2 regions of the Streptomyces sp. NPDC093097 genome follow, and region 1 is predicted to be linked to the other one. Evidence: riboswitches for the same ligand, from Rfam matches in the RefSeq annotation. Region 1 holds a riboswitch; the other holds the start of a gene.
What was found. A riboswitch is a leader RNA that binds a small molecule or an ion and turns the genes downstream of it on or off. The one in region 1 is predicted to bind cyclic di-AMP.
Positions count from the first base shown of each region.

Region 2: it holds a riboswitch for cyclic di-AMP, as region 1 does, so the genes downstream of both, ACIQE0_RS36525 (M23 family metallopeptidase) here and ACIQE0_RS14195 (transglycosylase family protein) in region 1, are expected to answer to the same signal.

Region 1 is NZ_JBIVOW010000006.1:423,936-427,557, reverse strand. It holds gene eno (phosphopyruvate hydratase) at 1-554, opposite strand, end outside; gene ACIQE0_RS14195 (transglycosylase family protein) at 765-1,463, opposite strand; cyclic di-AMP (ydaO/yuaA leader) riboswitch at 1,471-1,643, opposite strand; gene ACIQE0_RS14190 (transglycosylase family protein) at 1,892-2,881, opposite strand; gene ACIQE0_RS14185 (cytochrome P450) at 3,136-3,622, opposite strand, start outside.
Region 2 is NZ_JBIVOW010000036.1:18,609-22,230, forward strand. It holds gene ACIQE0_RS36520 (aldo/keto reductase) at 1-716, opposite strand, end outside; gene ACIQE0_RS36525 (M23 family metallopeptidase) at 831-2,144, opposite strand; cyclic di-AMP (ydaO/yuaA leader) riboswitch at 2,156-2,321, opposite strand; gene ACIQE0_RS36530 (DUF2332 domain-containing protein) at 2,726-3,622, shown strand, end outside.

The DNA of each region.
Region 1 (3,622 bases):
TCCGCGCCGATCGGCGCGATCATGAACTCCTGGATGTCCACGTTGGAGTCGGCGTGCGAGCCGCCGTTGAGGATGTTCATCATCGGCACGGGCAGGACGTGCGCGTTCGGGCCGCCGAGGTAGCGGAACAGCGGCAGGTCGCTGGCCTCGGAGGCGGCGTGCGCGACGGCCAGGGAGACGCCGAGGATGGCGTTGGCGCCCAGGGAGCCCTTGTTGTCGGTGGCGTCCAGGTCGAACATCGCCTGGTCGATCAGCCGCTGCTCGGTCGCGTCGTAGCCGACCAGCTCCGGGCCGATCTGCTCGATGACGGCCAGGACGGCCTTCTCCACGCCCTTGCCGAGGTAGCGGTTGGGGTCGCCGTCCCGGAGCTCGACGGCCTCGAAGGCGCCGGTCGAGGCACCGGACGGAACGGCGGCACGGCCGGTGCTGCCGTCGTCGAGGCCGACCTCGACCTCGACCGTGGGATTACCTCGCGAGTCGAGAATTTCGCGGGCTACGACGACGTCGATGGACGGCACGTTGTCTCCTTCGGAGGTGTCTGGAGTTCTCGGCATGAGCCTAACGGCCTTGGACGGATCCGCTCGCCCGTGGCCCGCTCCACGGGTCCAAAAAACCCGGCAAGCAGCCCGAAATCCCAGTTCACGGGAGGTTTCCGCGCAGTGTTCGCTATGCGGGGAACGCCGTGGCGGGGCGGCACGCAAGAAGCCCCGCCACGGCGCGCTCGGGGGTACGCGCCGGGGCGGGGCAGCTCTTGCGGGTCAGGCTCAGATGCTGAGGTGCTGGCCCGGGAAGATCAGGTTGGGGTTGCCGCCGATGACGGACTTGTTGGCGGCGTAGAGCGCCTTCCAGTGGGTGCCGTGCGCCTTGGCGATCTTGGCGAGGGTGTCGCCCGACTTCACGGTGTAGGTGGCACCGGAGCGGTGCGAGTCCTGCGGGGCGGCCGGGCGGGACTGCTCGCGGACCGGGGCGGACTTCTTGGTGGTGCCCTGGGTCTGCTTGCGGACCTCGGCGCCCTGGGTCTGCTTGCGGAGCTCGGTGCCCTGGCTCTTCTTGACGGTGGCGCCGGAGGTGTCGACGTTGGCGGCCGGGCCACCGGCGGTCAGGTTGCCGGCGCCGGCGCAGCCCCAGGCACCCGGGCCCTGCATGGCGAGGAGCTTCTCGGCCACGGCGATCTGCTGGGCCTTGGTGGCCAGGTCGGCGCGGGCCGCGTACTGGGTACCGCCGGCGGCGGCCCAGCTGGAGTTCGAGAACTGCAGGCCACCGTAGTAGCCGTTACCGGTGTTGATCGACCAGTTGCCGCCGGACTCGCACTGGGCGACCTTGTCCCAGGTGGCGACGGAGGCGGCGGAAGCGGAGGTGGCGCCCATCAGCGGGACGGCGACGGCGGCGCCGGCGACACCGGCCAGGGTGGCGACGCGGACGGCCTTGGAGCTGCGGCGGTGCTTGCCCTTGTTGATCAGCATCGTGCGTTCGTTTCCTCACCGACGCCTACGAGGTGAGCTGTCGGGTTCGGGCCGTGTGAGCTGCCCGGCCGCGTGCACTGCTGCGCACGCGGCTTCACCCCAAGCCGGCTGACCCGCTTTCGCGGGCGGGGCCGGCACTTACCTTGGGTCCCCCGCTCCTGCCTTCGGCGCTTGCGCGTCGTCGACTCCGACCGCCGGCAGGACTCGGCGTGCGATCGAAGGGCCCGCTTTGGCGAGCGGTCCTGACCGTAAGCAAAAGCCCCTTGGTGTTCAAACCCCATCTTCTGAACCCAGTTGACCGTTTTTGATCACCGGGGAGGTTATTTCCGCAGGTAGGCACTGGTATGGAAACGGGGGACGGAGTTTCCCCCATCCCCCGCAACGAGAGCCATATCTCACTTTTACGAAACGCCCCGAACCTGCGGTAACTACCCCTGCGTCCGGCCGAGATCGAGCAACTGACCAGGCAGGATGAGGTCCGCGTCGGCGCCGACGACATCCCGGTTGCGGTCGTAGAGCGCGGGCCAGCCGCCGGGCAGGTCGTGGTGCTCGGCGATGGCTGACAGGTTGTCACCGGGGCGCACGCGGTAGTCGCCGGTGCCCGCCGGGGGCGTGCGGTGCGCGTCCCCGCCGCGGGAGGGGTGCCGGCCGCCGTCGCCGTCCCGGCCGCCGTCGGCACCCGTGCCGTCCTCCGGCGCACCGCGGTGCCTGCCGGCGGCGGGCGGCGTGGACGCCGGGCCCGACGGGTGGGCGGACGGGGTCCCGGAGGGCGCCCCGTGGGACGGCGTGGCCGGCCGGCCGGACGACGAGGGGGACGGGTCGGCGGACGAGGGCCCGGAGGGGGACGCGGAGTCCGCGGGGGCCGGGGTCGCCGAGGGCGCGTCCGGGGCGTCGACGCCGGTGTCGGCGTCCGCGTCGGAGCCGGAGCCGCTGCCGGGCAGGGTGGGCGTGTCCATGCCCGGGCCCGCCTGGCCCGGCTCTCCCGCCGTGCCGGAGGGGTCGCCGGCGGCCGGGGCGTCGTCCGCCGGGTCGTCGTGCGCGGGGTGGCTCGGCGACGGGCGCGGGTCGGGCCGGCTGGTGCTGCCCGGGTCCACGCCGGGCTTGCTGCCGCCCTTGGCCAGTCCGGCCTCCAGCGCGCAGCTGGGGAACGCGTCGGGGCCGCGGTCGTCGAGGATCGCCTGGGCCACGGCTATCTGCTGGGCGCGGCTGGCGAGGTCGGGGCGGGAGGCGTAGGCGGAGCCGCCGTAGTCGTCCCACATCTCCTGGGTGAGCTGGAGGCCGCCGTAGAAGCCGTTGCCGCTGGCGGAGCTCCACATGCCCCCGCTCTCGCACTGGGCGACGCGGTCCCACGTCGTGGTGTCGGCGGCCTGGGCGCCGCCCGCACTGAGCAACGGCAGGGCCAGGCCCGCGCCGGTCACTCCGACCGTGACAAAGATGGCCGGTGCTTGTCGGGGGCGACGGTGCCGGCCGTTCCCGGAACGCATGCGGTTGCCTTTCGCGCGGCGATTGGAGGTGCCGATCGGGGTCGGAGGGTTCGCCGTACGGCAGCCCCCGGCCGACCCGATCGCCGCTGGAAAGGTAACCGGGGTCACGCGCTGTCACAAGCCGGTGTAGCGCTTATCACGCATTGGTCACGCAGCTGACGTTCCGTCAACTATGGGCCCGTCCCTGGTCAGGACGGTTCGGGCGTGAACTCCACGGGAAGTGTGCGCAATCCGCGCATGATGAGCCCGCCGCGCCAGCGCAATTCGTCCGGTTCCGCCGCAAGTTGGAGATCCGGCAGCCGCGTCAGCAACGTCGCGAGCGCGGTCTGGCCTTCGAGGCGGGCCAGCGGTGCGCCGAGGCAGTAGTGGATGCCGTGCCCGTATCCCAGATGCGGATTGTCACGCCGCGTGAGATCGAGCACGTCCGGCTCGGTGAACCGGGCCGGGTCGCGGTCGGCGGCGGCCAGCACCACCAGCACCGGGTCCCCCTCGGCTATCCGCGCGCCGCCCAGCGTCAGTTCCTCGGTCGCGTACCGCCAGGTCGCCAGCTCCACCGGCCCGTCGTAGCGCAGCAGTTCCTCGATGCCGTTGGTGAGCAGGTCGGTGTCGCCGGCCGCGAGCGACTTCTGGAGCAGCTCCCGCTGGGCGGGGTTGCGGAGCAGCGCGTAGATGCCG
Region 2 (3,622 bases), on a different contig from region 1:
TCCGAACGGGCGCTGTCCACACTGCCGCCCGGGCGGTACTTGCCGGTCAGGAAGCCGGAGGCGAGGGCGTAGTACGGGACGGCGGCGACGCCGTTGCGGGCGGCCACCTCGGCGAGTTCGCCCTCGTAGGTGTCCCGGGAGACCAGGTTGTAGTGGGGCTGGAGGGCCACGTAACGGGCCACGCCCTCGCGCGCGGAGAAGTCCAGCGACTCCTCCAGGCGCCGCGCGGAGATGTTGGACGCGCCGATCTCGCGGACCTTGCCGGCCTTGACGAGGTCGTCCAGGGCGGTGAGGAACTCGCCCACCTCGACCGACTCGTCGTCGTAGTGGGTGTAGTAGAGATCGATGCGGTCCGTGCGGAGCCGGGCCAGGGACTGGTCGACGGCGGCCTTGATCGTGGCGGCGGACAGGCCCTTGTGGTCGGGGTGGGCGCCGACCTTGGTGGCGATCACGACGTCGTCGCGGTTGCCGCGGGACGCGAGCCAGTTGCCGAGGACGGTCTCGGACTCACCGCCCTTGTTGCCGGGCACCCAGGCCGAGTACACGTCGGCGGTGTCGATGAAGTTCCCCCCGCCGGCCACGTAGGCGTCGAGGACGGCGAAGGACTGGGCCTCGTCGGCCGTCCAGCCGAAGACGTTGCCCCCGAGGCAGAGCCGGGAGACGGTCAGCGAACCGAGCGGGTGGCCGGTGGAGCTCTGGGCGTGTGGTGCGTTCATGTCCTATCAACGCCGGGGCAAGGGGAGTTGTTTCCCGTTCGGGGGGAGTTGTTCCCCGTTCCGCGCCGCGGTGCGGTCGGCCGCCCACGGGGGGGTGGGCGGCCGGCCTGGTCCTCAGATGCCGACCCCGCGGTCGCGCAGCCAGGACACCGGGTCGGTCGGGGCGCCCCCGTGGGGGCGGACCTCCAGGTGGAGGTGCGGCGTGGCGGCGTGCCCGGTGGCGCCGACGCGGCCGATGACCTCGCCCGCATGGACCCGGCCCGACGCCCTGACCAGGGAGGACAGATGGCAGAACCAGAGCTCCGTGCCGTCGTCGAGGGTGAGGACGCTGCGGTAGCCGTACGCGCCCGTCCAGCCGGCCTGGGTGAGCGTCCCGTCGTGAACCGCCCTGACCAGCGTGCCCGTTGGGGCCGTGAAGTCCTGTCCGGTGTGGTCCGCGGCCCAGCGGTTGCTGATCTGCCCGAAGCCGGTGGCGAGGGCGGCGGAGGCGACCGGGGCGACGAAGTCCGTTGCGCGGTGGGCGGATTGGCCGGCCGCAGGGGCCGCGGCCGCCGTCGCGGGCGCCTCGCCGGTCGCCTTCTCCGCCGTCGCGGTCGGCTCCTCGGCGCCATGGCCCACCGGCGCGTCCTGGACGGCCTGCCCGCCGGCTACCTCCTCCTCGGGCGCTCCGGACTCCTGCGGGCCGCCGCCCTGCTGGAGGATGCGGTGGCGCAGCGCCTCGGCCGGGCCCGTGCCCTGGGTGGTGTCGCCGGGCCGGGGGTGGGCGGCGGCGGGGGCGGAGGCGTCCGCGGTGGTGGCCGGGGGGGCGGCCGCCGGGGTGTGCGCTGCGGCGTCGTCGGCCGCACCGCCGGGGTCCGGCATCGAGATCGGCACCGGCGGCCGGCCCTCGGCGGCGGCCACTCCGCTCGCGCCGACCGCCGCGATCACGCCGACGCCCAGCGCCGTACCGCCGCGCGCCAGGCCGCTGCCGCGCTGCCTGGCCACCCGGTGCTTGCCGCGCAGGGAACGGAAGGTCTCCTCGTCGACGCCCACCGCGTCACCCGAGACCCACTCCGCCCCGGCGCCGTCCCCTTCGGGACGGTGGACCGGCTCGCCTCCGGGCAACGCCCCCTGGGGCGTCCCCTCAGGGGGCAGCGAGCCGTCACCCGACGGCCGCCCGTCGGGCAACTCTCCATAGGGGAAGGGGACATGGGACGGGTCGGCACGATGCTGCCCCCCGTCGAGCGGTACTCCACCGCGCTGCGCCGCGCCGAACGGCGCCCCGCTGGCCGGTTCCGCGACGGGATCACCGGGCTCGGCGGGGCCGCCGGGACCAATGGGGGCGGCGTGGCCGGCGGGGCCGGCGAAGCCGATCGGGCCGCCGAAGTCGGCGGGGCCGCCGACTCCGTAGCCGGATGGAGCGTGAGGGGCGGGCCTATTGGACGCCACGGGGGCGCACTCCTTTCCTTCCTTCTCGCCTACCGGGTTAGCTGACGGGTTCGGAGCAGGAAGGTCTCCTACGGGCACCGCCTGGCGGGAGGCGCCCGATTCACCCCAAGAGGGTGGTTCCCCGGTTCCCTCCACTCAATTCCCGGCAATCCCAGGCGGATCCGGCAGGCTCCCCGAAACCGGTCGATCCGGGCGGCTCGACGCGGGTCGTGGACACGGGTCGGGCAGGGCGGGAGGCCGGCGTGTGCAGGGGTGGCTCAAGGGTCGTTCTGGCGGTGCGGAAAAGTGCGTACGGGATTCGGCGTCGGCGCGCGGCGCCGCCACTTGCGACGGCTGGGACGACCGCGCTCCGTTATCGGACAGTAATAGAGACGACGGCGGAAATCCAAGCGTTCCCACGAATCCCCGGGGGTTCCGCACGCCCTCCCAAAGAGCCCTGGCGTGGACTTTTGCCCCCAGTACGGCCGCAAACAGGGCGAGTTGGCGTCATCGCGCCAAACGATCTCGCGATGATTGTGTGTCAGTTGTTATGCGGAGGGACGCCTCGTGATCACTGAGGGTGAGGACGGTAACGTCGCCTCATGGTCGTCAACGTCACGAACACCGGGAACGTCGTCAACACCCCACAGGAAGTGGCGGATCGGTACCGGGAGTTCTCCCGGCAACAGGCGCGGGGGCGGTCCGACGCGCACGAGGAGCTGACCGCCCGGATCGGCCAGGACGACGAGTTCTGCGAGCTGCTCTCGGGGTCGCTGCCGGCCGGCAACAAGCAGCAGCCGAACCTGCTGCTCGCCGCGGTGCGCTATCTCGACGGCCCGCACGCGGAGTTGGGGCCGCGCGGCGCGGTGGCCTACGGGCGCTGGCGCGAGTGGACGGTCCGGCACTGGGATGAGGTCCGCTCGGTGATCGTGCGGCGCTCCACCCAGACCAACGAACCGGCCCGCTGCGCCGCGCTGCTGCCGCTGCTGGCCCGTCTGCCGCAGCCGCTGGCCCTCCTGGAGGTCGGGACGTCGGCGGGGCTGTGCCTGCACCCGGACCGGTACCGCTACCGGTACGTCCAGGAGGCGGGCCGCGGGACGGGCGGCCCTCACGGGAGCGCCGCCGTCGAAGGGGGCGCACCGGAGTCCCCCCTCACGTTCACCTGCCGCACCAGCGGGTCGGTGCCCGGCGACGACGGCGGTGCGGCGGCGCTGCCCGGCGACCTGCCCGAGATCGTCTGGCGCGGCGGCATCGACCTGGACCCGCTGGACCCGGTCGGGAACGCGGACGACCTCCGCTGGCTGCGGGCCCTGGTCTGGCCGGGCGACGAGGCCCGTGCGGCGCGGCTCACGGCGGCCGTCGAGGCGGTGCGGACCGCACCCCGCCCCGTCCTCGTCCGCGGCGACCTGGTCGACGAGCTGCCGGCGCTGGCCGCCCAGGCGCCGCCCGAGGCGACGCTCGTGGTCTTCCACAGCTCGGTGCTGAACTACCTTCCGCCC